2 linked regions of the Methylorubrum populi genome follow. The protein of the gene in region 2 interacts with the protein of the main gene of each other region in a pairwise test. Links are inferred from orthologs where the notes say so. Each region holds a gene or a part of one and is shown on either strand. Other genes may lie near its edges. The genes, in order: bioB and MPPM_RS24265.

What was found.
Region 1: the proteins of MPPM_RS24265 (region 2) and bioB interact in binary tests that used the Escherichia coli proteins (3 or more experiments, as listed by UniProt). The link is inferred for Methylorubrum populi from one-to-one orthologs.

What each region holds. Positions count from the first base shown.
Region 1 is NZ_AP014809.1:4,629,334-4,643,179, reverse strand. The notes cover bases 10,900-13,846. They hold bioB (biotin synthase BioB), read left to right. Parts: upstream 10,900-11,839; coding sequence 11,840-12,853; downstream 12,854-13,846. Other genes in these bases: aspS (aspartate--tRNA ligase), read left to right, coding at 12,936-13,846; MPPM_RS21485 (tetratricopeptide repeat protein), read left to right, coding at 10,900-11,797. In the rest of the region: MPPM_RS21520 (porin), read right to left, coding at 1-964; MPPM_RS21515 (B12-binding domain-containing radical SAM protein), read left to right, coding at 1,718-3,361; MPPM_RS21510 (bifunctional diguanylate cyclase/phosphodiesterase), read right to left, coding at 3,440-5,917; MPPM_RS21505 (prephenate dehydrogenase), read left to right, coding at 6,334-7,164; MPPM_RS21500 (OmpP1/FadL family transporter), read right to left, coding at 7,236-8,561; MPPM_RS21495 (fumarylacetoacetate hydrolase family protein), read left to right, coding at 8,860-9,744; MPPM_RS21490 (alpha/beta fold hydrolase), read left to right, coding at 9,775-10,557; more of MPPM_RS21485, read left to right, coding at 10,568-10,899. UniProt on the Escherichia coli protein: Catalyzes the conversion of dethiobiotin (DTB) to biotin by the insertion of a sulfur atom into dethiobiotin via a radical-based mechanism.
Region 2 is NZ_AP014809.1:5,199,665-5,216,435, reverse strand. Bases 7,032-9,996 are described here. They hold MPPM_RS24265 (class II glutamine amidotransferase), read right to left. Parts: upstream 8,943-9,996; coding sequence 8,121-8,942; downstream 7,032-8,120. Other genes in these bases: MPPM_RS24260 (hypothetical protein), read right to left, coding at 8,995-9,996; MPPM_RS24270 (sigma-70 family RNA polymerase sigma factor), read right to left, coding at 7,032-7,753. In the rest of the region: MPPM_RS29270 (apolipoprotein A-IV repeat region-like domain-containing protein), read right to left, coding at 1-2,726; MPPM_RS24295 (Hpt domain-containing protein), read left to right, coding at 3,084-3,428; MPPM_RS24290 (2Fe-2S iron-sulfur cluster-binding protein), read left to right, coding at 3,639-3,959; MPPM_RS24285 (vWA domain-containing protein), read right to left, coding at 3,971-5,146; MPPM_RS24280 (hypothetical protein), read left to right, coding at 5,381-5,788; MPPM_RS24275 (Ros/MucR family transcriptional regulator), read left to right, coding at 6,160-6,696; more of MPPM_RS24270, read right to left, coding at 7,019-7,031; more of MPPM_RS24260, read right to left, coding at 9,997-10,221; MPPM_RS24255 (quinol:electron acceptor oxidoreductase subunit ActD), read right to left, coding at 10,218-12,149; MPPM_RS24250 (ATP-binding cassette domain-containing protein), read left to right, coding at 12,570-15,173; MPPM_RS24245 (L,D-transpeptidase family protein), read left to right, coding at 15,276-16,499; MPPM_RS24240 (MBL fold metallo-hydrolase), read left to right, coding at 16,690-16,771.

The sequences.
Region 1 (13,846 bases), 580 kb from region 2 along the record:
TGGTCTGGCCGTTGTAGATGCCGAGGCCGAAGGCGCCGTAATTGCCGAACAGCTTCTGGCCGCCCTTGGCGAGCCGGTCCCAGATCCGCTGCACGTGCCAGGGCGTGTAGTAGAAGGAGATGCCGATATCGCGCTCACCGGGCACGCCGCTGTTGATCGCGTCGGAACGGTCGAGGGTCAGGCGGTTCTGCGAGGATTGCAGGTTCTCCCAGCCGTAGGGCACCTTCTGCTGGCCGAAGCGCAGCTTGGTCCGGCGCTCGTCGTCGAGGAACACGTCGGCGTAGGCGTCGCGCAGCTGGGTGTAGTGCTGGCGCCCCTCGGGACCCGACTGGTTGGACACGTTCACCGCGAAATCGGGCTGCAGGTAGATGAACACCCGCTCGTGGATGTCGCCCTGCAGCACGAGGCGCACGCGCCGGAAGGTGAAGTTGTTGCGATCCGAGATGCCGCTGTCGTGGACGGAGCGCAGCCGCGAACGGCCCGCCGGCGCGGTGTCGTCGCCGGAAAGGAACTCGTTCCAGCGCAGCTGCGTGTAGCCGCGCAGCGACAGCCGTTCGAACCACGTCTTCGGCCGGGCGCCGTGGTTCGGCCCGTCCGCGAGCAGCTGCGGCGCCGGCGGCACCAGCGCGTCGTACCACGTCTCCGGCTCGTCGAGGGCGAAGCGGTGCGGCACCGGGGCGGGCGCCGCCGGCTGTGCGACCGCCGACTCGACCGGCCGGCCCGCCGCGGGGAAGGTGCCGGCATCGGTGATGCGGGCATTGGCCGGCCGCGCGAGGTCCCGGGCGGCGACCGGGCCGCCGCGCCGCCCCCTTCCCTGCTCCTTCGCCTCGGCCTGCGCCCGGATCATCGCTTTGAGCTCGTTGATCTGGCGCTGCAGCTCCGCCACCGTCTGAGCCTGAGCCCGAGCCGCGGGGAGCGCCAGGGCGCCCGATAAGAGCAGCGCGGTCAGAAGACGTCGTTTCATCTCTCGAACCCCTCGGCGCGCTCCAGGCCGGCGTGATGCCGTCCGCCGTGTTGTGCTGGAGCGCGATCAGCCTCTGGTTGCGTGCATTCGGGCCGGGAGCGGACCCGGATCGCAAAGTGAAGCCGCACGCGACAGGACGCCGCGAAGCCCGCGACGGCCGGAAAAGTCGTTAGTTGGCTCAATCGCTTAGCGATCCGGCGCGTTCTCGCCCGGTGCTTGGCCGATAGCATCGGAATTCGGGGATTGAAAGTATTGTCGAATATTTTGCTACGACTATCGCCACTCTTTACTTTATAAACGAGCGATATGAGCGTTTAATCCCGAAAAAATCTAAGTAATCATTGTCATATAACCGACATCCAAACGTGATTTACAACGCAGTTCAACCCTCATGTTGTCTGCGGCGCGTCCCGCCCCTGGGGGCCGATCGCCTCGGCCCGAGGCGGCGACCGACGGAGCGGCCCCCACCTTTGCCTGGGGAAGCATGCCCACCGGATCGAGGGAGGCCCATGTGCCTGCCGCATACCGCGGATCCCGCAGCGGGCGTCGTCCACGGATCCGCCCGCCAAGCGGCACCGGGCCGCGATGCGATCGGTTCTGTGACCGGCTTTCTGCCGAGACACGCCGCCCCGGCCTTCGCGGCTCCGGAAATGGGGCGGGGACCGACCGGGATCGCCTTCGCACCGCGATTTGAAGCCGCTGCCGCGTCAAACAGGGGACGCCAAACCATCGCGCTGTGCTAGATTGCCTGCCATGCGTTGCACTCTCCCCGTCTCGTCCCGCCGGCGCATCCTGTGCGTCTTTCCCGCCTACACGCCGTCCTTCGGCACGTTCTCCCACGCCTACCCGCTGATGGGCGGGGTGAAGGCGTTCATGCCGCCCCAGGGGCTCCTGGTGATCGCGGCCTACATGCCCGAGACCTGGGAGTGCCGCTTCGTCGATGAGAACATCCGGCCGGCCTCGCCGCAGGACTTCGCCTGGGCCGACGCGGTGTTCGTGTCGGGCATGCATATCCAGGAAGGCCAGATCCACGACATCGGCCGGCGGGCGCACGAGGCCGGCAAGGTGGCGGTGCTCGGCGGCCCCTCGGTCTCGGGCGCGCCGGAGAAGTATCCGGACTTCGACTATCTCCATGTCGGCGAGATCGGCGACGCCACCGACCGCCTCATCGAGATCCTCGACCGCGACCTCGCGCGGCCGGCGGCCCAGGTCGTGCTCGACACCAAGGACCGGCTCGCGCTTTCCGACTTCCCCGCCCCGGCCTATGAGGCGGTGCCGCTCAAGCGCTACCTGATCGGCTCGCTGCAATTCTCGTCGGGCTGCCCCTATCGCTGCGAGTTCTGCGACATCCCGCAGCTCTACGGCCGTCAGCCCCGGCTGAAGAGCCCGGAGCAGATGTGCGCCGAACTCGACGCGATCATCAGCCAGCCCGGCCATCCGGCGGTGGTCTACTTCGTCGACGACAACTTCATCGCCAACCGCAAGGCGACCCGCGAGATGCTGCCCCACCTCGTGGAGTGGCAGAAGCGGAACAACTATCCGCTCCAGTTCGCCTGCGAGGCGACGCTCAACATGGCCAAGCAGCCCGAGATCCTCGAGCTGATGCGGCAGGCCAACTTCATGACGGTGTTTGTCGGCATCGAGACGCCGGAGGCCGACGCGCTCAAGGGGATCGACAAGACCCACAACGCCGCCGTGCCGATGTACGAGGCGATCGAGACGCTCAATTCCTACGGCCTCGAGGTCACCTCGGGCATCATCCTCGGCCTCGACTCCGACACCGACAAGTCCGAGCAGAACCTGATCGACTTCATCGACAAGTCCGCGATCCCGGTGTTGACGATCAACCTGCTCCAGGCCCTGCCCAAGACACCGTTGTGGGACCGGCTGGAACGGGAGGGCCGGCTGCTGCACGATGCCAGCCTCGAATCGAACGTGCTGTTCAAGCGTCCCCACGACACGGTGGTGAATTCCTGGCGCCGGGCCATCGCCCACGCCTACGCGCCCGAGCACCTGTTCGAGCGCTTCAAGCACCAGTGCGACGTGACCTACGGCAATCGCATCGTCACGCCGACCAAGGGCAAGCTCACCAAGACCAACCTGCGCCGCGGCCTGATCCTCGGCTTCAACATCATCACCCGGGTCGGCATCTTCTCCGACTATCGCCGGCCGTTCTGGCGGGCGGCGGGCCACGCACTCAAGCGTGGACAGATCGAGGCGGTGTTCAACATGGGCTTCGTCGCCCACCACCTCATCCGCTTCACCCGCGAGGCGCTGCGGGGCGAGCACAACGCGTCGTTCTACGCCGCCAAGGCGGCGGAGGCCGAGGCGCAGCGCCAGCGCAGCTGGTGGGAGAACGCCCGCCGCCGCCTCGCACCGGAGCGCGAGGCGGCCTGACCCGTCCGGGCTTCGCCGGCACCGGATGGGGCGAGGGGACGGAGATCCGTCCGCTCCCTTCCGGCGACGGCCCCGCCGTCAGGCGCAGGCCTTGGCCGGCGGCCCGTCGAACAGGGAGCGCAGCCGCGCCCGCTCCAGATCCGGGAATGCCGATATCGGGGTCGTCATCGGACCCGTCATCGGCGTCGGGCGGGCGAACAGGTAGCCCTGCATCTGGTCGCAGCCGAGTTCGCGCAGCACGGCGAGCTGCTCTTGCGTCTCCACGCCCTCGACCGTGACCTGAAGGCCGAGATTGTGCCCGAGATGGGTGATCGCGCGCACGATCGTCAGCGAGTCCGCGTGCTGTCCGAGCCGGCGCACGAAGGACTGATCGACCTTGATCTTGTCGAACTTGAACCGCTGCAGGTAGCTCAAGGACGAGTAGCCCGTTCCGAAATCGTCGAGCGCGAGGCGCACGCCGAGGGTGCGCAAGGCGGTCAGCACCTCCACCGCCATCGCCGCGTCCTGGATGAACACGCCCTCGGTGATCTCCAGGACCAGCCGACCCGGCGGGAGCCCGTGGCGGCCGAGCACCGCCGCCACGCCGGCGGCGAAGCCCGGCTGGCGAAACTGCTTGGGCGAGACGTTGACCGAGACCCGCCAGGGATGCGACCAGGCGGCGGCGGTGGCGCAGGCGGTGTCGAGCACCCAGGCGCCGATCCGCCCGATCTGGTCGGTCTGCTCGGCGAGCGGAATGAACTCGGCCGGCGGCACGCAGCCGCGCTCCGGATGATGCCAGCGGATCAGAGCCTCGAAGGTCTCGATCTCGCCGGTGCGGCCGTTGACGATCGGCTGATAGTAGAGCTGCAGCTCGCCGCGCGGGATCGCGCCGCTCAGCTCGTGCTCGATCCGGCGGCGCGCCTGGAGCTGCTCGTCCATCGCCGCCTCGAAGAAGCGCACCGTGCCGCGCCCCTCGTCCTTGACCCGGTACAGGGCGGTGTCGGCGGCGCGCTTCAGGCTCTCGGCCGTGCTCCCGTCGCTGGGATACAGGGCGATGCCCGCCGAGGCACCGATCTCGATGCGCAGGGTTTCGCTGCGGCCCTCGCTCCGGCCCTCGATCTGGAACGGGCGGCCGAGCGCCGCGACCAGCCGCTCGGCGGTCTCGGCGACCTGCGCGGGGGTGCGGGTATGGGCCAGGACGATCACGAACTCGTCGCCGCCGATCCGGGCCAGGGTGTCGGTCGGCCGCAGCTCCGCCTGCATGCGCTTGGCCGCCTGCACCAGCAGGGCGTCGCCGGCGGCGTGGCCGTGGAAGTCGTTGACGGGCTTGAAGCGATCGAGGTCGAGATAGATCAGCGCCACGCTCGTCCCGTTCTCGGCCGCCGTCTCCAGGGCTAGCCCCAGGCGCTCCTCCAGCAGGGTGCGGTTGGGCAGGTCGGTCAGAGCGTCGTGCAGGGCGAGGTGGCGGATGCGCGCCTCGTCGCGGCGGCGCTGGCTGAGATCGCGCAGGGCCACCGCCGTGGCCGGCCGGCCCAGATACTCGATGGGGCGGCAGGAGAGCTCCACCGGCACGAGGGTGCCGGTCGCCGTGCGGATCTCGAACTCCTCCGGGCGCAGATCCTCCGGCCGGCAGCGGCTGAGGCGCATCAGGGCCGGCGCGTCGGCCTCGCTGAACAGGTTCAGCACCGGCCGGCCGACGATCTCCTGCACGCTGGTCTCGAACAGGCGCAGACCCGCCTGGTTGATCTCGACCACCCGGCCGCCGCGGTGGATGAGAAGCACCTCGTGGGCGAGGTTGCCGAGCAGGCGCATGCGGCCCAGCTCATTCATGCGGCGGCGCATGAGATGCCGCTGCATCAGCAGGGCGGTGAGGCCGGCGGCGAGGACGACGAGGCTCACGAGCCCGACCGCGAGGCCAAGCTGCATCGAGCCGAGGGCGGAACCATCCTCCTCCCGCGGCGCGGCGGGTGCGACCGTGAGCGCCGTCATGCCGGTGAAGTGCAGTCCGCAGATCGCCAGCGCCAGCCAGAGCGTGACCTCGATCCGGCGGCCGAGGCCGGTGAGATCGCCGGCGCGGGCGAGGGCGACCACCGCCAGGGTAGCGCAGAGGCCGAGCGAGGCGTGGACATAGGCGCCCTCGAACACGAGCAGGCTGCTCGCCGCCATCGCGCCCACACCCGTGTAGTGCATCCCCGCGATCGCAGCCGCGAGAACCACGCCGGCCGCGGCCACCTTGAGCGGGTCGTGGCCTGCGTGAGCCCGGATCAGAAGAGCGACCAGGGCCCCGGCCACCGCGATCGCGATCGAGGCTGCCGTGGGCAGGAGGCCGTAGGCCGCTTCCCCGCCGGGCTGGAAGGCGAGCATCGCGACGAAGTGGAGCGACCAGACGCTGCAGCCGAACACCGTCGCCGCCGCGAGCAGCCAGGGGGAAAGGGCCCAGCGCTCGACCTGCTCGACCTGCTCGGCCTCGGCCATCAGGGTCACCGTCGAGAAGCAGCCGAGCAGGCAAATACCCGCTGAGATGGCAACAAGGCCGAGATCGTGCTGTTGCGCGACACAGGCAACGATTTTGAACATGATGAATGGTAAATCCGGCGACCTACGTCCAGTTTATGCCGCGCCTCTTAAGGTGACGTTGCTAGGATTCTTCTTAGTTTTCACATTCACACGATCGAAGTCTCTGGAATAAAACCTATGATATCTTCCATAACTGTTTCGGTGTGACGCATCTCGGAGCACAATTTCTGCGTTGCGGCCTCGGCGTGCGTCCGGTTCCGAGGGCGAACAGGCCGGGGAGCCTTGACGGTGCAGCCATGCCTGGCTAGAGGCGCGCCATCATGATGGGCCCCCTCCTCTCCGGATCGTATCGCGCGCCGCTCCCCTAAGCGGCCCCGGACTCGTCATGTCTCCAGCCGCAGCGTCGTCGGCGGCTTGAGGATCATGGAACATCCCGCAAACGGACCGCCGGCCTCGCCCTATCCCGAGGTCACACCGTGTCTGCCCTGCCTCCTCGCTCGTCTCGTCCATCGGTCGGTCTCGTCGGCTTCGGCGCCTTCGGCCGCCTGATCGCCCGCCATCTCGCGCCGCACGCCGCGCTGACGATCCACGACCCGTACCTGCCGGCCGGAACGCTCGCGGCGCATCTCGCCGCGGATGCGGGGCCCGACGCCGCCGCAGCCGATCTCCCGAGCGCGGCGGCCTGCCCGGTGGTGATCCTCGCCACGCCGGTGGCGCGCCTCGCCGAGGCGGTGCGTGCCCTCGCCCCGCACCTGCGGCCGGGCACGCTGGTGGTCGATGTCGGCTCGGTGAAGACGGGACCCGCCAAGATCCTCGAAGAGGGATTGCCGGACGATGTCGAGATCCTCGCGACCCACCCGCTGTTCGGGCCGCAGAGTGCCGGAGGCGGCATCCGGGGCCTCAAGATCGCCGTCTGCCCGATCCGCGGACGGCACAGCGTGAGGGCGGCCGCCTTCCTGCGGCGCGGGCTCGGCCTCGATGTCATCCTGACGACGCCGGAGGCGCACGATCGGGCGATGGCCTCGGTTCAGGGTCTGACCCACCTCATCGCCAAGGTGCTGGTGGCGATGGAGCCGCTGCCGACGCGGATGACGACGCGCAGCTTCGACCTGCTGATGCAGGCGGTCGGCATGGTGCGGCACGACGCGCCCGAGGTGTTCCACGCCATCGAACGCGCGAACCCGCACGCGGCGGCGGTGCGGCAGCGCTTCTTCGCGCTAGCGCGCCGGCTCGACGCCGAGCTCTCCGCAGAGGCGTCGTTTTCCGCGGAGGCGGTTCGCGCAGGGCCGGACCGGCTCGCCTCGTAGAAACGGCACGCCCGGCGCCGGACCGTCTCAGGTCGGGCGCCGGGCGTGCCGCAGGGACAAGCGACAGGCGATCAGTACTTGCGCACCAGCGGGGCCGGGGCGACGGCGGCGGGGGCGTCCCACTGGTAGCGGAAGCCGACCGACACGACGTCGGCGCTGACGTCGGTGGAGGCCGCGAGCGGGATGTTGCCGATGTTGTAGTCGCGGCCGGGGCCCGCCAGGAGAAGGCCGCGGTCGAAGAAGGCGTGGGCGTAGCTGGCCGTCAGCAGCACCTTCTCGCTCCAGCGATAGCTGCCGCCGATCGAGACGACGTAGCGGTCGCTGTCGGGCAGGCGCGCCGAGCGGTTCGTGACGTCGATCGGCACGTTGTCGTAGCCGAAGCCGGCCCGCAGGGTCAGGTTCGGCGACCAGTCGTACTCGGCACCGATCGAGTAGAAGAACGAATCCTTGAAGTTGAGCGGCAGGTGGTTGACCGTCACGCCCAGCGCCCGCGAGACGATGCCGACGTCGCCGAGCCTCGACCAGTTGTCCCACTCGAAGCCGAGTTGGATCCGGGTGACCGGGTTGATCGCCTGAGTCAGGCCGACGCTGACCTTCTCGGGCGTATTGAGGTTGGCCCGCACCTGCCCCAGGGCGATGGCCTGCCGCGGGTCGGGGAAGCCGATCGAGCCCTCGATGTCGTGGTGAACCGAGGAGCGGTAGCCGACACCGATCGACGTACCGGCGGCGGGGGTGACCAGGACACCGGCGGTGAAGCCCACGCCCCAGGACTCGCCCTTGACGAAGCCCGACGGGTAGAAGCCCGGGAAAGTGCCAGGCACCGGCACGGCCGCGCGCAGGGTCAGGCGGAAATACTCGATGTTCGGGCCGGCGGCGACGGACAGCCAGTCGTTGACCTTGAAGCCGACCACCGGGTTGAAGGCCAGCGAGAAGATCCGCGAGGAGCGGGCGTAGACCGAGCCCGCCCAATCCTGGCGCGGCTTGGTGACGAGGCCGTAGGGCGCCCCGGTCTGGATGCCGACCCAGAGCCGGTCGGTGAGCTGGTAGGAGGTCGCGCCCGAGGGCACCACGGCGCCCTGGCCGACCTCACCGGAGGAACCGAACGGCAGCAGGCCCGGCGCGGTGCCCACCGTCGGCGTGATCTCACCCGAGAGATTGATGAAGCTCAGATTCTGCTCGCTGGCGAAGCCCGGCCGCATCGTCACCGTCGCCGGGTTCCAGAAGATCGACGAGACGCCCGCCCCGCCCGAGGCCGCGCCCGCGAAGACGACACCCAATCCCTGCGCACTCTGCTCGCGCAGGCCGAAGGCGCCGGCCTGCGCTCCCGTCGCGCCCACCACCGAAGCGGCCGCAACGGCCCCCGCGAGCCCGAGCGCGCGGATCGTCCCCCCAGTCATTCTTGTTCTCCGAAGCGATTTTTTGCAGACCCAAGTCCCATCGCGATGGAAGAGGATCGCGCGCGTCCGGTCCAGAGGGAGAAAACCGAAAATAGAATTATATATCAATTGAGGAATTTATGTCACGGAACCGGGGCGCTCCTGCCCCTGTATGAACGGTACGGTCCAGGATGTGGGCTCAGACGCGGGTCCGAGGCGCGCTCGAGCATGAGCTCAAGGCGCCGCTTGCACCCTGGACCGGCCGCGGCCATGGTTCCGCCCCTCTGGGCGAGCCTCAAGCAGGATGGAGACGCCGACGATGAAGCTGATCCGGCACGGAGCGAGCGGGGACGAGAAACCGGGCCTCGTGGACGCGAAGGGCGGCTTGCGCGACCTGTCCGGCACCCTGCGCGACATCGCCGGACCGGGCCTGTCGCGGGAATCGCTCGACCGCCTCGCCCGCATCGATCCCGAGAGCCTGCCGCTGCTGCCGCCCGGCACCCGTCTCGGCCCCTGCGTCGGCGGGACCCGCAACTTCGTGGCGATCGGCCTGAACTACGCCGACCACGCCGCCGAGACGGGCGCCGCGATTCCGGCCGAGCCGATCATCTTCAACAAGGCGCCCTCCTGCATCGTCGGGCCCAACGACACGGTGATCCTGCCCAAGGCCTCGGCCAAGACCGATTGGGAGGTGGAGCTCGCCGTGGTGATCGGTGCCCGCGCCTCCTACGTCCACGCCAACGAGGCCCTGCGCTACGTGGCGGGCGTGTGCATCTGCAACGACCTGTCTGAGCGCGAATTCCAGATGGAGCGCGGCGGCACCTGGACCAAGGGCAAGGGCTGCCCGACCTTCGGCCCCCTCGGCCCCTGGCTCGTGACGCTGGACGAGATCCCGGACCTCAAGAACCTGTCGATGAGCCTCGACCTCAACGGTCAGCGGATGCAGACCGGCTCGACGGCGACGATGATCTTCGACGTGGCTCAGCTCGTCGCCTACGTCTCGCACTTCATGATGCTGGAGCCCGGCGACATCATCACCACCGGCACCCCGCCGGGGGTCGGCCTCGGTATGAAGCCGCCGCGCTACCTCAAGAGCGACGACGAGATGGTGCTGCGCATCGACGGCCTCGGCGAGCAGCGCCAGCGGGTGGTGGCGTTCGACGACTGGACCGCGAAGGTCGCCGCCGGCGAGCCGACCAACTGACGGGCGGCGCCCGGCGAATAGGGGCCCACGATGACCCTCCCCTCGCAGAACCGGCCCGGACCGGTGGTCTTTCTCGGCGGCGGCCCCGGCTTGGCCGTCGCCTACGCCGCGGATCCGCTGCGGCGCGCAGGTTTCGCGCAAGACTGGGCCTTCTTCGAGCAGCCCGGATGCGACGGCTCCGGCCCGACCGAACCCGTGACCGCGCAGAGCGTGCTCGATGCGGCCGCCGCCTTCGTCGCGGGGCGCGCGGGGGAGGGTGCGGTGAGTCTTGTCGCGCATTCCTGGGGAGCGTGGCTCGCGCTGGCTCTCCTCGACCGTCTGCCGCCGGGCAGGATCGCCCGCGCCGTGCTGCTCCATCCCGCCCCGCCGACCCGCGCCGGGCGCGACGCGGGCGTCGCCGCCCTGTTCGCCCGGCTCTCGCCCGAGGCGATGGGTCGGGCCGCGCCGCTGATGGCGCGGACCGATGCCGAGGCCGGCCGGGCGATCATGGCGATCCTGCTGCCGGCCTATTGCGGCCGCGAGACCAACCTGCCGGATCTCGACCTCGCCCTGGTCCCGCCGGTCTACCACGGCGTCTCGGCCAGCCTCGGCGACGACGACCAGCGCGGGATCGTAGCGGCCCATGCAGGCCGCCTCACCCTCGTCTTCGGCGAGGCCGACGTCTTCTCCCACGATCTCTACGTGCAGCACGGCGGCGATCCGGCCGGCCTCGACTCCAGCCTCGACATCGCCACCCTCCCCGGCGGTCATTTCGGCTTCCTGGAGGATGTGGCCGGCTTTGAGGCCATCCTGCGTCGACGGGGCGTGATCTAGCCCTCACGCCATGGCGCCTCCTTCCCCGTCGGCCCCCTCCCTGCCGCTGCCGGACCGGCCCTCGGTCGCCGTGCTGCCCTTCGCCGATCCCGAGGGCGATTTCGACACACAGGCGCTGGCCGACGGCCTCTCGGAACACGTCACCGACGCGCTTGCCTGCACGCCCGGCCTGTTCGTCAGCGCGCGCAACTCCGCCTTCACCTTCAAGGGCCGGGCCGTCCCCCCCGACGTGGCGGCCGGGCGGCTCGGCGTCGCCCACATCCTCACGGGAACCTTATCGCGGGCGGGCACGCGCCTGCGGGTCCGGGCCCGGCTGCACCGGACGGCGGCCGAGGCGCCGGTCTGGATGCAGGATCTCGACGCGGACGAGGGCGCCATCCACGCCCTGCGCAGCCGGATCGTCGCCGGCACGGTGGCGGCAATGGCGCCCGGACTCGCCCGCGACGCCGTGCCCGAGTGGGTGGGACCGCCGCTCGATGCGGGCGTCTACGCGCCGTTCCTGTCGGCCTACTCGAACCACGCCATGCCGAGCGCCGAGAGCGTGCGCCTGCGCATCGCCTCGATCGAGGCGGTGCGCCGCCTCGTGCCGGAGCATCCCCTGCCCTACGCGCTCTTGGCGCAGTGCTACACCAACCTCGTGGTGCAGGGCTGGAGCCCGGATGCGGCCGCCGACTGCGCCGAGGGCGCACGGCTTGCCCGCCTCGCCCTGGAGCGCGACGCGGGCGATCCGGCGGTGCTGATGATGGCCGGGCACACCCTCGCCTTCCTGGCGCAGGACTACGATACGGCCCTCGACCTGCTCGACCGCTCGCTCGTCCTCAACCCCAACAGCGCCGCCGCCTACGAGCGCAGCGGCTGGGTGCGCTGCTACGTCGGCGAGCCGGGATTCGCCGCGGATCATTTCCGGGCAGCCAAGCGGCAGAGCCCGCTCGACCCCAACACCTTCCGCTTCGAGTCCGGCCTCGGGCTCGCCCTGTGCATGGCCGGCGCGCACGAGGAGGCCCTGGTCTGGCTCGACCGCTCGATGGCCGAGGATCCGGGCTGGACCAGCACCCATCGCGTCCGCGCCGCGAGTCTCGCCTGGCTCGGCCGGCAGGCCGAGGCGGAGGCCGCCGCCGCCCGCTTCCTCGAACTCGAGCCGAGCTACCGGATCAGCCGCGCCATGCGCCTCTACCGGCCGTCCGCCGGCAAGGACCGGTTCGTCGAAGGGATGCGGCGGGCCGGGGTGCCGTTTGAATAGCCAGGCTTGATTTTTCCCCCGCCTTCGCTCTCAAAGAAACACATGAGCGACTCCGTGGTCTCCCTCACCCCCTCCGCGCCCCCGGCGCCCATCCGGCATGACTGGACGCTCGCCGAGATCCAGGCGATCCACGACATGCCGCTGCTCGATCTCGTCCATCGGGCGGGCACCGTGCACCGGGCGCACAACGACCCCGCCGACATCCAGCGGGCGGCGCTCCTGTCGATCAAGACCGGCGGCTGCCCCGAGGATTGCGCCTATTGCCCGCAATCGGCCCACCACAAGGGCGCCAACCTTCCCCGCGAGCGGCTGATGCCGGTCGAGGCCGTGCTGAAGGAGGCCGCCGCCGCCAAGGCCAACGGCGCGCACCGCTTCTGCATGGGCGCGGCGTGGCGCAAGCCGAAGGACGGGCCGGACTTCGACGCGGTGCTGGAGATGGTGCGCGGCGTGCGCGGCCTCGGCATGGAGGCCTGCGTCACGCTCGGCATGCTGACGCAGAGCCAGGCGCAGCGCCTCGCGGAGGCCGGGCTCACCTCCTACAACCACAACCTCGACACCGGCCCGGACTTCTACGGCGACATCATCTCGACCCGCACCTACGACGACCGGCTCCAGACCCTGGAGCATGTCCGGCAGGCCGGCATCGGCGTCTGCTGCGGCGGCATCGTCGGGATGGGCGAGCGGGTGCGCGACCGGGCCGAGATGCTGCTGGTACTCGCCAACCACGCCCCTCACCCGGAGAGCGTGCCGATCAACGCGCTGGTGGCCGTCGAGGGCACGCCGCTGGAGGATCGCCCGCCGATCGATCCGCTCGACCTCGTGCGGATGTGCGCCACCGCCCGCATCGTCATGCCGAAGGCCCGGGTTCGCCTCAGCGCCGGCCGCAAGAGCCTGACCCGCGAGGCTCAGATCCTGTGCTTCCTGGCCGGGGCCAATTCGATCTTCTACGGCGAGCGCCTGCTCACCACCGCCAACAACGAGGCCGACGCCGACGTCGAGTTGCTGCGCGACATCGGCGTGCCGGTGCCCGAGGTGACGCTCGCCGCGGCCGAGTAGGCGGGAGCGGCCCGCATGGCCGCTTTACCTTGACTTCACCCGCCTCCCGTGAATGGTGCCGGCTCACTCAAAAGAGCCCGCCATGCACCGTTACCGTTCCCATACCTGTGGGGCGCTCCGCCCGTCCGATGTCGGGCAGACCGTCCGCCTGTCCGGCTGGTGCCACCGCATCCGCGACCATGGCGGCGTGCTCTTCATCGACCTGCGCGACCATTACGGCCTGACGCAGTGCGTGATCGATTCCGACTCGCCCGCCTTCAAGGCCGCCGAGACCGCCCGCTCCGAATGGGTGATCCGCATCGACGGCCGGGTCCGCACCCGCCCCGCCGGCACCGAGAACGCCGAGCTGCCGACCGGCGCGGTCGAGGTCTATATCGATGATCTCGAAGTGCTCGGCCCCGCGGGCGAACTGCCGCTGCCGGTCTTCGGCGACCAGGAATATCCGGAGGAGACCCGGCTCAAGTACCGCTTCCTCGATCTGCGCCGGGAGAAGCTGCACGCCAACATCATGAAGCGCGGCGCGATCATCGACTCGCTCCGCCGCCGCATGCGCGAGGGCGGTTTTTTCGAGTTCCAGACGCCGATTCTGACGGCTTCGAGCCCCGAGGGCGCTCGGGACTACCTCGTGCCGTCCCGCGTCCACCCGGGCAAGTTCTACGCGCTGCCGCAGGCGCCGCAGCAATTCAAGCAGCTCACGATGATCGCGGGCTTCGACCGCTACTTCCAGATCGCGCCCTGTTTTCGCGATGAGGACGCCCGCGCCGACCGCTCCCCGGGCGAGTTCTACCAGCTCGATATCGAGATGAGCTTCGTCACGCAGGAGGACGTGTTCCAGGCGGTCGAGCCGGTGCTGCGCGGCGTGTTCGAGGAGTTCGCGAACGGCAAGCGCGTGACGAAGGAATTCCCGCGCATCACCTACGCCGACGCGATGCTGAAATACGGCGTCGACAAGCCGGACCTGCGCAACCCGCTGATCATCGCCGACGTCACCGA
Region 2 (16,771 bases):
CGGGCGGACAGCTCCTCGCCGATCCGCTCAAGGGCGTCGCGCAGGCTCCGCAGCGACTCCTCGGTGCGGGTGCCGACTTCGCCACCGACGCGCTCGGCGGTGCGGGCCAGGGCGTCGGTCATCTCGGCGCTGCGGCCGTCGATCTCGTCGCGGACACGGGCCAGCAGGTCGCGCAGGTCCTGTACCGACTGGTCGGCACGGCTGCCGATCTCGCCGCCGGCCTGGGCCGCGGCCAGCGACAGGGCGACGCTCGCCTCGGAGCCGCGGACGGCAATCTCGTCGGCCACCTGGCGCAGCAGGTCCTGTAGGGCGTGCATCGACTGGTCGGTGCGGTTGCCGATCTCGCCGCCGGCATGGGCCGCGGCGAGCGCCAGGGCGCCGGTCGCCTCGGCGCTGCGGGCGGTGAGTTCGTCGGCCATCCGCTGGATCGCGGCGTGCAGCGTCTGCGAAGCGCTCTCGCTGCGGCTGCCCAGCTCGCCCCCGACGCGCTCGGCGGCGGCGTGGAACCGGCCGACCACGTCGTCCGAACGGCTCTCGACGGCGGCCGCGGCCTCGTCGGCGGCCCGGCGCAGGGTTTCGGCGGCTTCAGTGAAGCGCGCGGCGACCGCGGCGGCCTGCGCCTGCGCGGCGCCCGAGGTCTCCTCGGCGGTGTGCAGCATCCGGGCGGTGGACTCGGCGGTGCGCTCGGCGAGCAGCCCGGTCAGGGTTTCGGACGCCTCGCGCAGGCGGCGCTCCAGCGCCTCGACGCTGGCGCCGACGGAGGCGGTCGCGGCCTCCGCGTTGCGGCGGATGCCGTCCTGGGCGGCGCCCGTGCGGGTGTCGAGGTCGTCGCCCAGCCGCGCTACCACCTCGCGCAGGGTCTCGGCGGTGCCGGCGGCGTTGGCGGCGAAGGACGAGCCGAGCCCGGCGAGCGCCTGCTCCACGGTGGCGGCGGCCTGGGCCGCGCGGTCGGTCATCAGGCCGGCGACGCGGTCGCCCGCGGCGTCGAGGTTCGAGGCGAGCGCCCCGCCCTGGACCGCAATGACGTCGTCGACGCGGGTCGCCGCCGCCTCGATCCGGCCGGCGAGTTCGAGGCCGCGGCCATCCATGATCTCAGCCGCCTGGGTGGCGGAGGCGAGAAACCCGTCGCGCACCCGGTCGATGCGGGCGGAGAAGTCGTCGGCGACGCTGCCGGCGGCGAGCGCCAGGGCGGCCTGGGCATCGCGCCCACGGCCCTCGATCAGCTCGGAGACGCCGGTGCCGGCGGCCTCGATCTCGGTGCGCAGCAGGGCGCCGCGGGCGGCGATGTCCTCGGAGATCGCCGCGCCGGTGGCGGCGAAGTGCCGGCTCAGGCCCTCGCCGGTCTCGGCGAAGCGGGCGGTGATCGCGCCGCCGGTCTGGGCGAAGCGCTCGGTCAGTTCGGTCCCACGCGACAGGAAGGCCTCTTCCAGGCCCCTGGTCGAGCGCTCGAAGGTCTCGCGCACGGCGCCGCCCTGGCGGTCCAGCGCCTCGATCAGGCCGGTACCGGTCTCGGACAGGGACTGGGCGACGGCGCCGGCATTGTCGGCGAGCGTGCGGGTCAGCGCCCCGCCGGTGCGCTCGAAGGCCTGCGTCACCTCGTCGGCGCGCTGCTGCAGCGTCGTGGTCAGGCTGCCGCCGATCTCCTCCAGGCCGCTGCGCACGCCCTCGCTGGTGGCGGTGAGCTGGCGGATCAGGTCGTCGCCGCGGGTCGAGACGTTGCCGACCACCCGCTCGCCGACTTCGCCCAGCGCCGTGGTGATCGCCTCGCCGCGGGCGTCGAGCGCCCCGGTCACGCGCTCGCCCGCGCCGTTGATCGCCGCGACGATGCGCTCGGCCGCGCCCTCCAGCTCGCTCGACAGGTTCTCGTGCGAGCCGGTGATGGCGCCGCGCACCCGGTCGGCGCTGCCGACGATGGATTCACGCTGGGCGATCAGCTCGTCGACGAGGCTGCGGATGCGGATCTCGTTGTCGGAATAGGCCCGCTCCAGGGTCGAGATCTCGCCGCGCACCAGCGTCTCGAGTTCGCCCGCCCGGGCGAGGGCCCGCTCCACGCCGTCGCCGACGGCGGCGACCTCGCGGCGCACGGTCTGCGACATGGTGAGCACGGCATCCGTCGAGAAGCTCTCGGGCTCGGCCAGCCGGATCGCCACCTCGCCGACGGCGCGGGCGACGAGGCGCATCTCGTGGGCGCGCACCGCCAGCATCGCGGTGATGAGAAACAGCACGATTGGCCCGGCGATGGCGGTGGCCACCACCGCCGCCTGGAGCGCGGTGAGCCCGGTGATGAACGCCTTCAGGTCGCCGCCGGACTGGTTCCAGGCGAGCGCCACGAGGCCGTTGAGCCAGAGGAAGGAGGCGATGGCGGCGACGAGGTACGGCTTGCGCGAGGGCCGCACCCGCAGGGTCTGCTGCAGGATGCCGATGTTCTGGCGGTCGTCATTGGCCACCAGCGAGCGGTCGGGGGGCAGGAGGCCGCCCTCGCGGCGCGAGCGGCCGCGCTCCGGCGGCGGGAGGTCGGAGGGCCCGGGATCGATATCGAGGGTCGGGGTGCGGCGTCCCCCGGCCTCGGAGAAGGGATCGGCCAGCGGGTCGCCGTCGCCGACATCGGGCAGGCGCGGCTCGACCCGGGCGGTCTCGCCCGGAGCCGGAATGTCCAGATTCAAAGCCTGCTCGATCGCGGAGAGGGCCGCCTCCGCCGGATCCTTCAGCTTCTTCTCGGTGGCCATGCAACGCCTCGTACGCATCGCCGTCCACTGCAGAGCACGCGCCCTCCGCAATGGAGACGGATTTACCCGACTAGCCGAGGAACCTTAGTCCCTCGGAACCCGCACCCGATACCCGATCGGCCCGGCGCACCCAAGAAACCTTAACGGAATGGTTACCAAGCCAGGGCCCGTGATCGGGCACTCGCCCCAAGTTCTGACGCGTGCAGACATAAACGGGTACGCCCCGGGCGGGCCTGCGCTGTGGATAGCCCCCGCCGCCCACAGGCAGGTCGCCGCGCCGGCCGGATCCGCGGGCCGGGCAAGGCCGTTCGGCGCGGGGGTGGGCTCGAGGACGCAAGAGGGCGCATGAGGACCGACATGGACGCCGAGAACCAGCCCGTGCTCCTGCTCGACCGCGCTCATCTCGACGCGCAGACCTTCGGCGACGCGGATCTCGCCCGGGAGGTGCTGAGCCTGTTCGAGGACCAGTGCCGCCGCCTGCTGCCGGCGCTGGCGGAGGCGGGCCGCCCGGCCGAGGCGCGGGCCGACCTCGCCCACACCCTCAAGGGCGCGGCCCTCGGCGTCGGGGCGATGCGGGTGGCGCAGGCGAGCGCCGCCGTCGAGGCCGGTTTCCGCTCCGGCGCGGGAGCGGACCTCTCGAGCCTTCAGGCCGCCGCGGCCGAGACTCTGACAGCACTCGCGACCTTCGGCCTGGAGGCGTAACGGGCTCGCACCGTCCGGCCGCTCTCGCCGCGGCGAAGGCTTGTCGTGGCCTCACCGGACCCGATCCGCCCACAGAGGCGCCGGATCGAGACCGGCGCGACGGAAAAGCGCCGGCTTCCCGCTTGCATTCTGACTCCGTCGCCCGCAAGCAGGCGCCACGCCGCCCCTCGAAGGATCGCAGGCGGACGCGGACACGTCCCGGAGCAAGGAATGCCCAAGATCACCTTCGTCGATCACGCCGGCACGGCCCGCACGATCGACGGCGAGGTCGGCTCGACCGTCATGGAGACGGCGATCCGCAACAATGTGCCGGGCATCGATGCCGAGTGCGGCGGGGCCTGCGCCTGCGCCACCTGCCACGTCTACGTGGACGAGGCTTGGGCCGACAAGGTCGGGCCCGCCGAGCCGATGGAGCAGGACATGCTCGACTTCGCCTCGGACGTGCGCGCGACCTCGCGCCTGTGCTGCCAGATCCGCGTGACGCCCGAACTCGACGGGCTGACCGTGACGACCCCGGCCCGCCAGGGCTGAGGCGCGCCTGCCTATCGCAGCAGCGCCCGCATCGCCCCGTCCAATCCTTCGAGCGTCAGCGGGAACATCCGGTCGGAAAAGATCCGGCGGACCATGCCGATCGACTGGGTGTAGGCCCAGTGCTCGGCCGGGACGGGGTTGAGCCAGACCGCTTTCGGGAAATGATCGAGGACGCGGCCGAGCCAGACCTCGCCCGCCTCCTCGTTCCAATGCTCCACCGAGCCGCCGGGATGGGCGATCTCGTAAGGGCTCATGGAGGCGTCGCCCACGAACACCACACGGTAATCGGACGGATAGGTGCGGATCACGTCGAGAAGCGGGATGCGCTCGTCGTGGCGGCGGTGGTTCTCGGTCCACACCGCCTCGTAGGGGCAGTTGTGGAAGTAGTAGTGCGCGAAGTGCTTGAACTCGGAGCGCGCCGCCGAGAACAGTTCCTCGGCCAGTTCCACGTGCCAGTCCATCGAGCCGCCGACATCGAGGAAGAGCAGAACCTTCACGGCGTTGCGCCGCTCCGGACGGAGCCTCACGTCGATGAAGCCCTTGCGGGCGCTCTCGCGGATGGTGCCGTCGAGGTCGAGTTCCTCGGCCGCCCCCGTGCGGGCGAAGCGGCGCAGGCGGCGGAGCGCCACCCGCATGGAGCGGGTGCCGAGTTCGCGGGAATCGTCGAGATCCTTGAACTCGCGCTTATCCCACACCTTCACCGCGCGGAAGTTGCGGTTGCCGTCCTGGCCGATGCGGATGCCCTCCGGATTGTAGCCGTAGGCGCCGAAGGGCGATGTGCCCCCGGTCCCGATCCATTTCGACCCGCCCTGGTGGCGCTCCTTCTGCTCGGCGAGGCGCTGCTTCAGGGTCTCGAACAGCTTGTCCCAGCCGAGCCCCTTCAACTCGGCCTTTTCCGCCTCGGTCAGGTATTTCTCGGCGAGTTTGCGCAGCCATTCCTCGGGGATGGCGGCAGGCTCGACCGCCTCGCCCAGCGTCTCCAGTCCCTTGAAGACCGAGGCGAAGACGCGGTCGAACCGGTCGAGATTGGCCTCGTCCTTCACCAGGACCGTACGCGCGAGGAAGTAGAACTCCTCGACGCGCTTGTCGGCGAGGTCGCTCTCCATCGCCTGGAGCAGGGTGAGGTATTCGCGCAGGGAGACCGGCACGCGGGCCTCGCGCAGGCCCGTAAAGAATTGCAGCAGCATAAGGCCTAAACGCCCGAGCCCGGCCCACGGGTCAAGCCGCGGCTGGAGGCGGCCGAGCCGCAGGCGTCGAACAGCCGAGCTTGAGAGTCTTCGACTCCTGTGGACAGTGCCGTTTTCCCGTGGATATCGCCCGACACCACCTTTGCGCGTGAGGAATAACCGTCATCTCGCGGGAACTAAGGTGCCCTCGCACAATGCAGGATGAGTCCGTGACTTGACGACTGGAAGGACGCCATGCCCGTGGTCTTGCGATCTCTGAGCGATTTCAAGAAATTCCTCCGCAAGCCCGGGGCGACCCTTCAGATCGTGCAGAACACCTTCGTCGACCGCCAGGGCGAGGAGGCCCGCGCCGCCTATCGCCGCAAGGGGCTCTACGAGCCGCGAACGCTCAGGGCGATGTCGAAGAAGGCCGCCATCTTCGACGTGAAGGGCCACGACACCACGGTGTGGCTCTACTGGGATCGCGGCACCCGCAACTGGCGCTTTTCCGGTGATACCGTCACGGTGCCGCTCAACGCCACGCTGGGTCCGCCGGATGCAGTGGTCTATCGCTGCAGTCTGCCGACGAGGCCCGAGCGCTGCAGGCAAAGCCGGCCCGCTCCCCAGCACGAAGACGACGAGATGATGCTCCCGGGTATGTAACCGCGACAGAGCGTCGCTTTAATCCCGTCACATCGGCGGCGGCATACGATCTCAAACTGCCGCAATCCATCGAAGTTACCCGACTCCATCACCCTTGACCCACGATTAGCCCGAATTTGCCTCTCACGATTTGTTGAATGGCCGAATCAGGTGGCGCTCATCATGACGGCCGTCGAACCTCAGCTTGCGCACACCACCTTGAGCAACCCCGTTCTGCCCTCTCATCGGGTCTGATCGTTGGCAATATCGGCCAAATCGGAGCTTTTTCTCAATTTTGCAGTCGTTTTTCGTGAAAACTCGTAGAACCGGCCTTGAAACTTTTCTAGATCCTTTTAGCTAACAAGAACGAGGGGCAAACAGGATCACGTACAATGTCTGAAACAAGTCAGGTCTCGCAACACGATCGTATCGAACTCGCTGCCGATCTCGTCTCGGCTTATGTCTCGAACAATTCCCTGCCATCGCCCGAACTTCCGGCCCTGATTGTTCAGGTTCACGCCGCGCTCCTCTCTCTGTCGGCGCCGCAGGCCCCGAAGGAAGAAGAAGTCGAGCGGGCGACGCCGGCCCAGATCAAGAAGTCGATCACGCCGGACGCCCTGATCTCCTTCATCGACGGCAAGCCCTACAAGACGCTCAAGCGGCATCTGACGACGCACGGTCTCGACATCGAGGGTTATCGCCGTCGCTACGGTCTGCCGGCCGACTATCCGACGGTTTCGTCCAACTATTCGGCCGCGCGTTCGGCGCTGGCGAAGGATCTCGGCCTCGGCCAGCAGCGCCGCAAGTCCTCCGCCAAGGCTGCGGAGCCCGTGGACGAGGTGGTCGCGGAAGCGCCGCCTGAGCCGCGCCGGAAGAGCACCGCTTCGGGTGAGGGACGCAAGACCGGCGGCCGTCGCAAGGCGGCCTGACAGCCAAGGCTCGAACCGACAGGGCTCTCCGTCCCTGTCGGTCGGCCCGAAGACCGGTTGCCGGTTCGGCCGAACCGGCTTGTGACGCAAGCGACGAGCAGCCGGAAGTCCGCTCCACTCCCGCTCGGGCCGCTCTGTCAGGGCGATTTGGCCCTTCCGCCAATCGCGCCGGAGGAAATGACGCGACCGGCCGGCGGCGACATCGTCAGCGGCGCGGCGTCTCCTTAACGAATCCCGCACGCTGGCAGAGGAGCGGCGGGCAGGTGCCTTTCGCGAACGACCCGGCTCTCTGAGGACCGGGTCCGCGCTGTCCTTAAGACGATCAGGCGTCCGGCATCGCCGATTGGATGAAGCGGTCGGAGGAGAGATCCTCCTCGTCGTAGCCGAGGAGTTCGGCGAGGCGGCCGCGGGCGCGGCTGACGCGGCTCTTCACCGTGCCGACCTTGCAGCCCATGATCGTGGCGGCCTCCTCGTAGGAGACACCCTCGGCGCCAACGAGCACCAGCGCCTCGCGCTGGTCCGGCGGCAGCTTGGCGAGCGCCGTCTGCAGATCCTCGACGTCGAGCCGGTCGCCCTGATGCGGCGCGGTAGCGAGGCGGGCAGCATAGGAGCCGTCCTGATCCTCGACCTCGCGGACGCGCTTGCGATGGTCCGAGTAGAAGATGTTGCGCAGGATCGTGAAGAGCCACGCATTGAGGTTCGTGCCCGGCTGGAAGCGGGCCCGGTGCTGCCATCCCTTGAGCAGGGTGTCCTGCACGAGGTCGTCGGAACGGGCCGGGTTCGAGGTCAGCGACAGGGCGAAGGCCCGCAGGGACGGGACCGCGGCGAGCAGGCCGTTGCGGAATTCGGGATCGACCCGCTCACCCTGAGCCTTGAGGGCCGCTTCGAGCTTGCCGATCAGTTCGGAGAAGCGGACCGGTGTGTCCTCGCCCGCGCCCAGCGTGTCGTAGACGCTGCGAAGGTGATCACCCAGATGGCTCCGGATCGAGTCGGAGAGTTTCGGACGGCCGTCTGTCATCGCGGGACGATCCAGGGTCGCTTCGGCATCGTTGCGCATCGGGTACTTCGCGATCGGGGCATTTCGGCAATCGGCGGGGCGGCACGGCACGCGGAGACCGCCCCGGCGGGGCATTTAACATAGTTGTAGCGCATCGGCCCCGCACCGCACACCCGCGCCGCGCGAAATACTGCCACGCTTGCACACAAGACGATCGGCACACTGTGAAGGGCCACTGTGAAGGGCGATACGGTTTCCGCCCGATCCGAGCGAAAACCGTATCGCTCGGCCCGCGCGGCGCTCGAACGACGTCCGAATCCAGTCCTCCCGCAAGGGATCAATCGGATCTGGCATGGAATGATCCGTCGAACCTGCGGCATGAATGCGGCAGATCAACCGCACAGTCCCGGGGCGCGGGCCCCCGGTCTCACGCCGCGCCGCGCATCTCCGGCTCCGTTTGTGGCCGGCGCCGCGCCTTCCCCTTCAGCACCCGCACCGCCCCGTCGGTGAGGACCAGGGTGTCGCCGCGCTCCAGCTCGGTCCAGGTCTCGTCCCGGGTCAGCGCCCGTGTGGCGATCACGGTGACGATGTCGGTCTCGGTGGTCTCCTGCGCGAAATCGACCCGCCAATCCTCGTCGATCAGCGTCGCCGTTCCGAACGGCGCCCGGCGGGTGAGATAGCAGAGCCGCTTGCCGCAATGCGCGTAGAGCACGCGGCTGTCGGTGAGCAGCATGTTGAACACGCCGAGCTCCGACAGAGTGAGGGCGTAGCCGGCGATCGCCGCCTCGAGGGTGGCAGCACGGGGCGGCTTGGGGAACCGTTCCTGGAGCTGGGACAGGATCCAGCAGAAGGCGTGCTCGCTGTCGGTGGTGCCGACCGGCTCGAACCGGCCGAGCGGCAGCCGCTTCACGCCCTTGAGCTGGCCGTTATGGGCGAAGGTCCAGCGCCGGCCCCACAGCTCCCGGGAGAAGGGGTGCGTGTTCTCGAGACTGACGCGCCCGCGATTGGCCTTGCGGACATGGGCGACGACGATGCGGCTCTTGATGGGATAGCGGCGCAGCAGCTTGGCGAGTTCGGAACGGGCGCTCGGCTCCGGATCGTGAAAGGAGCGGCAGCCGCGTCCCTCGTAGAAGGTGATGCCCCAGCCGTCGGCGTGAGGCCCGGTCTCGCCGCCGCGCCGGGCCAAAGCCGCGAAGGAGAACCGGATGTCGGTCGGCACATTCGCGCTCATTCCGAGCAGTTCGCACATGGTCGCCGGGGTCTTTTCGCGTCGCGCAGGGTCGAGGATGGGGTGAAGGAAACTAGAAAGCTTCCGGAGGGCGAACAACCGATTTGCGGCCCGTGTCCCCTGCCGCCGCGGCGCGGGTCTTCACGCGCTCCCGGCCCGGCCAGGCCGGAGTGACGGCGAGCCCAGGAATCAGGCGGCGGATTGCGGGCGCCAGCCCCAGGGCCAGCCCGGTGACGCCGGCGAGGGCCAGGAGATCCGTCAGCCCGAGGCGGAAGCCGCCGCGGAAGGCCGGCGTGACGAACCAGAACAGCTCGGCGAGGTGAACCCCGACGGCGAGCGCCGCCACGAGCCGGGTGCGGTTCTCGCCGGGACGCAGGGTGAGGACGGCGGCGAGCGCCACGACGGCGGCGGCGGACAGCGCCAGGACGCGGCCGTAGAAGCTCGAGCGCAGCCGGTACCACGCGGCGGCCTCCGGATCGGCCGCGGCGCCCAGCATCAGGAACTGCACGGCGTGCAGGCCGGCCCAGACGAGGAGCAGCACGGCGAGCGGTGTCAGGCGGTCGTGCCGGCGCCGGGCCGGTCCGACATCGGGCGGCGCGAGCAGGATCGCCGCGGCGAGCGCGAGGCTCGACCACGCCGCGAGCACCAGCAATCCGAAGGCGCTGGCGTGGAAGCGCAGGCCGGGATCGGTGCCGACCGCCATGACGAGATCGTCGGCCGCCAGCGTGCCGACGACGGTGTGAAGGCCGAGGCCGAGCACGGCGCGCCCGTCGTCGATCCGCCCGGCCTTGGCCCAGGGCTCGCCGCCGCGGCGGGCGAAGAGGAGGGCGAGCCCGGTCCAGAGGGCGAAGTAGAGGGCGAGGCGGGCGGCGAGGAAGGGCGGCGCACCCGCGCGCAGGACGAGCGGCCCGTCCGGCCCGGCGCTCTCCGGACCCGGGTAGAGCAGGCCGGCGGCGAGCGGGATCGGCAGGGCGAGGATCGCGGCCACCGGCATCAGCACCAGCAGGCCGCGCAGGGTCTCCAGCAGGGCGGTTTCGGGCTGAGGGCGCCACGCATCCGCCCGTTCGATCATGATGACGACGGGAAGCGCCCCCGCGGGCAGGGCCAGGAGGCAGGTCCAGGCGGCGAGATAGGAGGGCACGAGCCGCGGCAGGCCGGCATGGTGGAGCGCCAGCAGCAGGCAGCCCAACCCCACGGCGAAGGCCGCCGCCGGGCGTCGGGCAGGGTCGAGAAAGTAGCCGCTGGCGGATTTCGCCCCCGCCGCCTTTCGGGCGGCGCCGCCCTTCTCCTCGGCGCTCACCGCAATCGCCCCGGAGCGCCGGGACCGTAGACGGCGAGCGGCCGTCCGGCCTTGGCCGGCAGGGCGTCGAGCCGCCGCAGGAGCGCGGCCGGGTTGAACGACCCGCGGGAGGATCCGATCGCGGGATCGATCGTCAGGACGAAACGTCCGGTAAGGGCGGAGGGCGGCCGGCGGTCGCCGCGGGCGGCCCTGAGCGCCGCCATGAGCGCCGCCCCGAGACCGAGAACACCGCCCATCGCTCCGGCGGAGAGCGCCGGCACCGCCGCCATTGCCCAGGAAAGCGGCCAGGAAAGCGGCCAGGACCGCGGCCAATCGGCAGGCCAAGAAGCGGGCCAACTAGTCGGCCAAGTGGCGGGCCAACTGGCCGGCGAGGCGAGCACCGCGACATCCGCGAGCCCCTGCGGCATTGCATCGGCGAGGCCGACGAGGCGGGCCGCGAGGAAGGCTGCGACACCGAGGAAGGCGCCCGACAGCGCCAGGCGGCTCAAGCGCGACTCGCGAGCGTGCAGGGCGGCGGCGGCCTCCGGCATCGGCGCCGGGCCGTAGGCGTCGAGCCGCGACGGCGCATCGGCCCCCGAGAGCCCCCGCACCGCCGCGGCCAGCTCCGCCTCCGCGGCGAAGACCGCCAGGAGGCCCGGCCGTGGACCCTGATCCGACGACGGATGCCGGTCATCCCCGAGCCCGGATGCCGGCGGCGGCAGCGACGCATGCGGGTTAAGTCCGAGGGCGAGTTGCCGCGTGTCGGCGATCGAGATCGGCGGCACGAGGCGGAACAGCAGGAGCAGGCCGAGACCGAACAGCCCGGCGGACCCGATCGCGGCGGTCAGGGCGGTCACCAGATCCGCCCAGGTCGCTCCCGCCCGCGCCGCGAGCACGTGATCGGCGCCGAGGCCGGCAGCGACGAGGGCACCGATCAGCCCGAGGGCGGCGGCACGGCGGCGGACGGGCGCGATCCAGAACAGCTGCGTGGGAAGGAGGCCGGCGAGCATGAGCGTCCAGAAGGCAGGAGCCTCGTCGCCGAGGAGCCGGCGGACCAGGCGCGCCCGCTCGGCCGCATCGCCGTAGAGAAGGGCGGTGACGATCTCGGTGACGTGGCAATAGAGGGCGGCGAGGCCGAAGGCGAGGATCAGCCTCCCCAGGATGTCGAGATGCCGACCGGTGACGAGGCCGTCGAGCCGCAGGTTCCGGCGCAGGGCCACCGCGAGCGCCGCAATCAGTCCCGCGCCCGAGAGCACCGCCTCGACCAGCAGGGCGACGGGGAGGAGGGTGTCGTGCCGGTCGCTGTGCAGCGCCGCGGCGAGGGCGAGGTCGATCAGCACCGCCACCGCCGCGAGGATGCCGAGCAGGGCAAGCCCCCGGCAGGCGCGCTCCCAGGCGAGCCACTGCAACATCGAGCCGCGCCAGCCGGCCGACAGCACGCGGTAGACCGCGCCCCGCCGGCGATCCGGCCCCGCGGCAAGGCCGTCGCGCAGAACCGCCAGGTCCGGCAGGAGCGCCGCCGCCCAGAGTCCGCCCGCCGCCGCGAGCAAGGCCGCGAGGCTCACCGAATGCAGCGGCACCGGGTGGAGCGCGGCGAGGCCGGCGCTCAGCAGGGCGGCGGTCTGGGCGAGGCGACCGATCCCGCAGCGCCACGCAACGTCCGCGAGCAGCAGCAGCCCCGAGATCAGCAGGCATCCCGAGGCGAGCCCGATCCACCACCCGGCTCCGGCTGCCGCAAGGGCGGCGGGCACGGCCGGGCGCAGGGTGGCCCAGAGGAGGGTCAGGGCGAGCGTGCCGACAACAGCGAACCACCAGGGGCGGCCGGCCGGGGTGAGCACGGCCCCGGTGAGTGCGGCACCGATCGAGGCGACCGTCTCGCCGGGGCCGATCACCGGCATTCCGTAGAGGGATGCGCGCTCGGGGAATGGCGGATGCGCGGGCTCGCTCATCGGCTCAACGACCGGCCATCGAACGCCGGCGGCCCCGCAGTCGAAGGGGAGGAGCAGGCGCTGGAATGTCTCGCACGACCATCCGGCATCGTCCGGTGAGAGGGGAGGCTGGGGGCCCGCCGATCGGAATGGCCGGGATCCACGCGAAAGGCAGGCCCTCCGCGCGGAAGACGCGGGCAGGCCCCACTCGCCATGTGCTCTCCCGCACCAAAGAGCAACGCGTGCACGGGATTGCAATGCGACACGCGGGCCGATCGGGCTTGCGCCGCGGCGTTTCCGTGCGAAGAGGGCGGTCCGTGACGGCCTCCTCACGCGCCTGCCCGCCGGATCAGCCCTTCACAACGCCGAAGCCTTCGCCGATGCCGCTTCCCCCCGCAGCGAACACGCCAGGCACGCCTCGGCCCGGTGCCCGGAATGCCGATGGAGCGTAACCCGGTCCGGTTCGCCTTCGCCTCGTCGCCGCGCCGGCACGCGGCGGCGCTCGGGCTGGCGGTGGGTCTGGGCGGACCGCTGGCGCTGTTCGTGCTGCTCTGCCTGCGCGACCTCATCGCGGTCCTCACCCGCAGCAGCTCGGACTTCCTGCCCTTCCTGCGGATCGCCCTGCCGCTGCCCGGCCACCACGACAGCGAGACGCCGATCCTGTTCGGCGGCTGGAGCCTTTCGCCGGCCGAGTTGCCGCTGATCGCGCTGAGTTCGCTCGCCGCCGCCGCCCTGCTCCTGGCCGGCCTCGGTGCGGCGGTCGCCTATCTCTGCTTCTCCGTCCAGGCCCGGGCCACGGCGCGGCTGCGGGCGCGGGCCACCGAGGCGATCCTCGCCTCGCCGCCGGGTGCCCGCGAGGACCTGCGGGCTCTTCCCGGCCTCGTCGGCCAGGCCCTGGCGCGGATGGGTCCGCTCGCCGCGGTCGGCATCGTCCTTCCCGGCCTGACCCTGGCCGCGATCCTCCTCGCCCTGGTGATGGCGGAGCTTGCCGCCCCACGCCTCGTGCCGGTCATTGCCCTGCTGCTCGCCGCCGTGGGCCTCGCCCGCGCCCTGCTCGCCAGCCGCACCGCCGCCCGCCGCGGCCTGCGCCGAGCCGACACGGCCGCGACGGAGGCGGGCCTGCGCGACCTGATCCGGCGGATGCCGGCGGTGCGCGCCCACGGAGCGGCGGCGTTCGAGCGGCGGCGCCTCGGCCTTCGGGCGCGGGCGGCGCGGACGGCCCTGGTGCGGGCCGAGGCCCGGCTCGCCTACGCGCGGGCCCCGGCGCTCGCCCTCGTCGTGATCCTGCCCGCGCTCCTCATCGCCACCGCCCTGTGGCAGGGCGAGGCCGCCACGGAGGCCGACAACGTCCTGCCCGGCGCACTGGTCGCCGCCGCCGGCGCCTTCGCGCTGGCCGCGGTCCTCGTGGCGATCAGCCTGCGGCTATGGACCCAGTACCGGGTGGTTTCACCCCTGTTCCGCACCATCGCCGAGACCCTGGACGCCCTCGATCCGCGGCTGCCGGGCGACCGCTCCCGCAGCCCGGCCCCGTTCCCGCAGACGGGCGCGCTCGTCGCGCGCGGGGTCGGCGCCTACGACCCCGGCAGCGGCGAGCGGCTGACCGGGGTCGACCTCACGCTGCCGATGCCGGCGCATGTGGCGATCGTGGGTCATCGCGGCAGCGGATCGCGGGCCCTCGCCGCCCTGCTCGCGGGGCAGATCGAACCCACCGCCGGGGCCGTCACCTATGGCGGCACCGACCTGCGCGCCTTCGACTCCGCCGAGCGCGCCCGGCGGATCGCGCTCGCCGGCTCCGAGGCGATCCTGATCGAGGGGACGCTGCGCCAGAACCTGCTCTACGGCGCCCGCAGCGGCGACCGCGAAGCCTCGGGCCTGGCCGAACGGATCGCCATCCTCAAGCTCACCGGGCTCGATGCCTTCGTCTACGAGCGGGGCCTGGAGGCCTCGATCGACCCGGAGGACGATCCTGCCACGGCCCAGGCGGTGGTCGCCGCACGCTGGGCCGTGCGCGAGGCCCTTGCCCGCGAGGGCATGGCCCGGCTCGTCGAGCCGTTCGACCCGGCCCGCTACAACCATCAGGCCGATATCGGCGAGAACATCCTGTTCGGCGAAGCGGTGAGCCCCGCCTTCTCGCAAGCGCGGCTCGCGGCGCATCCCTATCTGCGCGCGGTGCTGGAGGCGGAGGACCTGACCCGGACGCTGGTCGATGTCGGGCTGCAGGTCGCCCGCTCCACCGTTGAGATCTTTTCGGACCTGCCCGACGACCACCCCCTGTTCGAGACCTTCTCGCTCTTCCCGGCGGCGGAGCGGGGCTATTTCGAGGATCTCGTCGCGCGCCAGCCCGAGGCCCGCGGCTTCCGCCGCGGCCCGGCCGGACACCGCGACCGCGAGCGGCTGATCGGGCTGGCGCTCCGCTACAGCGAGACGCGCCACCGCTTCGGCCTGATCGACGCCGCGCTCGAGGAGCGACTGGTCGCGGCGCGTCACTCCTTCGCGGCGATGCTGCCGCCGCGCTATCGCGAGAAGGTCGAGTTCTACGATCCCTCCCGGCTCACCGCGGCCGCGAGCCTGGAGGAGAACCTGCTGTTCGGGCGCATCACCCAGGGTGAGGCGGGCGCCGAGGGGCGGGTGCGCTCCCTGGTGCGCCGGGTGCTCGCCGAGCAGGGGCTGGAGCCCACCGTCTACCGGCTCGGCCTCGCGGCACGGATCGAGGCCGGCGTCGCCGTGGCCGGCCAGGGCCAGCGCGCGGTTCTGGGGGAGGGCGCCATCGGCCCGCGCGAGCGGGTGGCGATCGAGTTCGTGCGCTGCCTCGTGCGCCGCCCGGATATCCTCGTGGTCGGCCTGTCGCTCGATGACCGCAAGCCCGACGAGATCACCGCCCGAATCGAGCGCCTGCGGGCGCTGCGGGCGGGCGAGGCCCTGATCGTCTGCCTGCCCGACGAGGACACCCTGAGGCGTCAGGCACCGTTCGACGCCGTGCTGCGGGTCGAGCGCAACACCGTCGTGACCGGGGATCCGCTGGAAACCGCCGCGCTCCCCGCCTGACGGCTTCCGTTTCCCGCAAAACCGCCCCAAAGCTTGGGCACGATCCGGCTTTCGCCGCCCCCAGGCGCCGCCGGCCGCCCCCGGCCTCGATCGAGACGGTGCATGCTTTCCCCGAACGGCCCGAGACGCCCCGAGAGGTCCCGCCTGCGCATCCTCGTGCCGGCCCTGATCGGGTTGCTGGGCGTCGCCCTCTCGAATGCGAGCGCCCTGGCCGACAAGGCGAACGCGCCGATCCCCGCCGCGACCCTGGCCCTGATGTCCGCCCGCGGGACCGATGCCGCCTCGCCGATCGTGCTGCGGGCCTACAAGAAGGAATCCGAGATCGAGGTCTGGAAGCGCAACGCCGCCGGCCGCTACGTGCCGATCAAGACCTATCCGATCTGCCGCTGGTCCGGGCAGCTCGGGCCGAAGACCAAGACCGGTGACCGGCAGACGCCGGAGGGGTTCTACACCGTGGCCAAGAGCCAGATGAACCCGAACTCGCGCTACTATCTCTCCTTCGACGTCGGCTACCCCAACGCCTACGACCGGGCGCACGGCTCCACGGGCTCGGCGGTGATGGTGCACGGCGTGTGCTCCTCCATGGGCTGCTTCGCCATGACGGACGCCGTAGCTGGAGAACTGTTTTCCATCGCCCGCGAGGCATTCTCCGGGGGGCAGCGCGCGTTTCAGTTCCAGTCGTTCCCCTTCCGCATGACCGCCGCGAACATGGCCCGGCACCGAACCGACCCGAACATCGCCTTCTGGCGCCAGCTGAAGGAGGGCTCCGACCGCTTCGAAGCCACCGGCGAGGAGCCGGTCGTGAGCGTATCGGGCGGACGCTACGCCTTCGCGCCCTCGTCCGATCCGGCCAAGGAGGCGGCCTTCGTCGCCCTGCACAAGGACGAGAGCGACCGCATCGCCGCCCTGGTCGACGAGGGCGCGGCGGCTATTCGCACGACCTATTCCGATGGCGGGCAGCACGCCTTCTGGGCCGCTCGGATCCGCCAAGGCTTCGCGGTGGGCGACATCAGCCGGCCGGAGGCTCTGGCCTATGCCGGCCAGGAAGTGGTGCTGATCCCGGCCCGCCGCCGTGCGCCGCCGGTGCCGGAGGCGGTCTGGGCCGCCTGGATCGGCCGGGACAGCCCCTCCCTCGCGGTGCGGACCGCGGATTTCGTGCCGCCCTACGAGGCCGGCGCGGGCCGCTTCGCCGCGGGCGTCGCGCGCTCCGCGCAAACCTACGCGCAGACATGGCCGAGCCTTGCCCGGGCCGCCATCGAGGCGCAGATACCGCCGCCGGCATTCGCGCCGTCGCAACCCTCGATTGAGAAGGTGGCGCAGCGCTGACTTGGACCGTCTCAAAACGGCGTGTGCGAGCACGCACACATACCCGAATGGCGGGCCCCCATCTCAGCGCTGTACACTCCGTACCCGAAGAGGGGCCGAAGGACAGCCGCGAAGACGTGCGCGGATGCGCACGGCGGCGCCGCTGCTACCCGAGAAAGCCCGGCATGAGGCCGGGCATTGGTGCCGATCCATGACCCTGCCATATCCAGCCAAGGACGACGCCCTCGTCCTGCGTTTCTGGGGCGTACGCGGCTCCACGCCGGTCAGCGGCC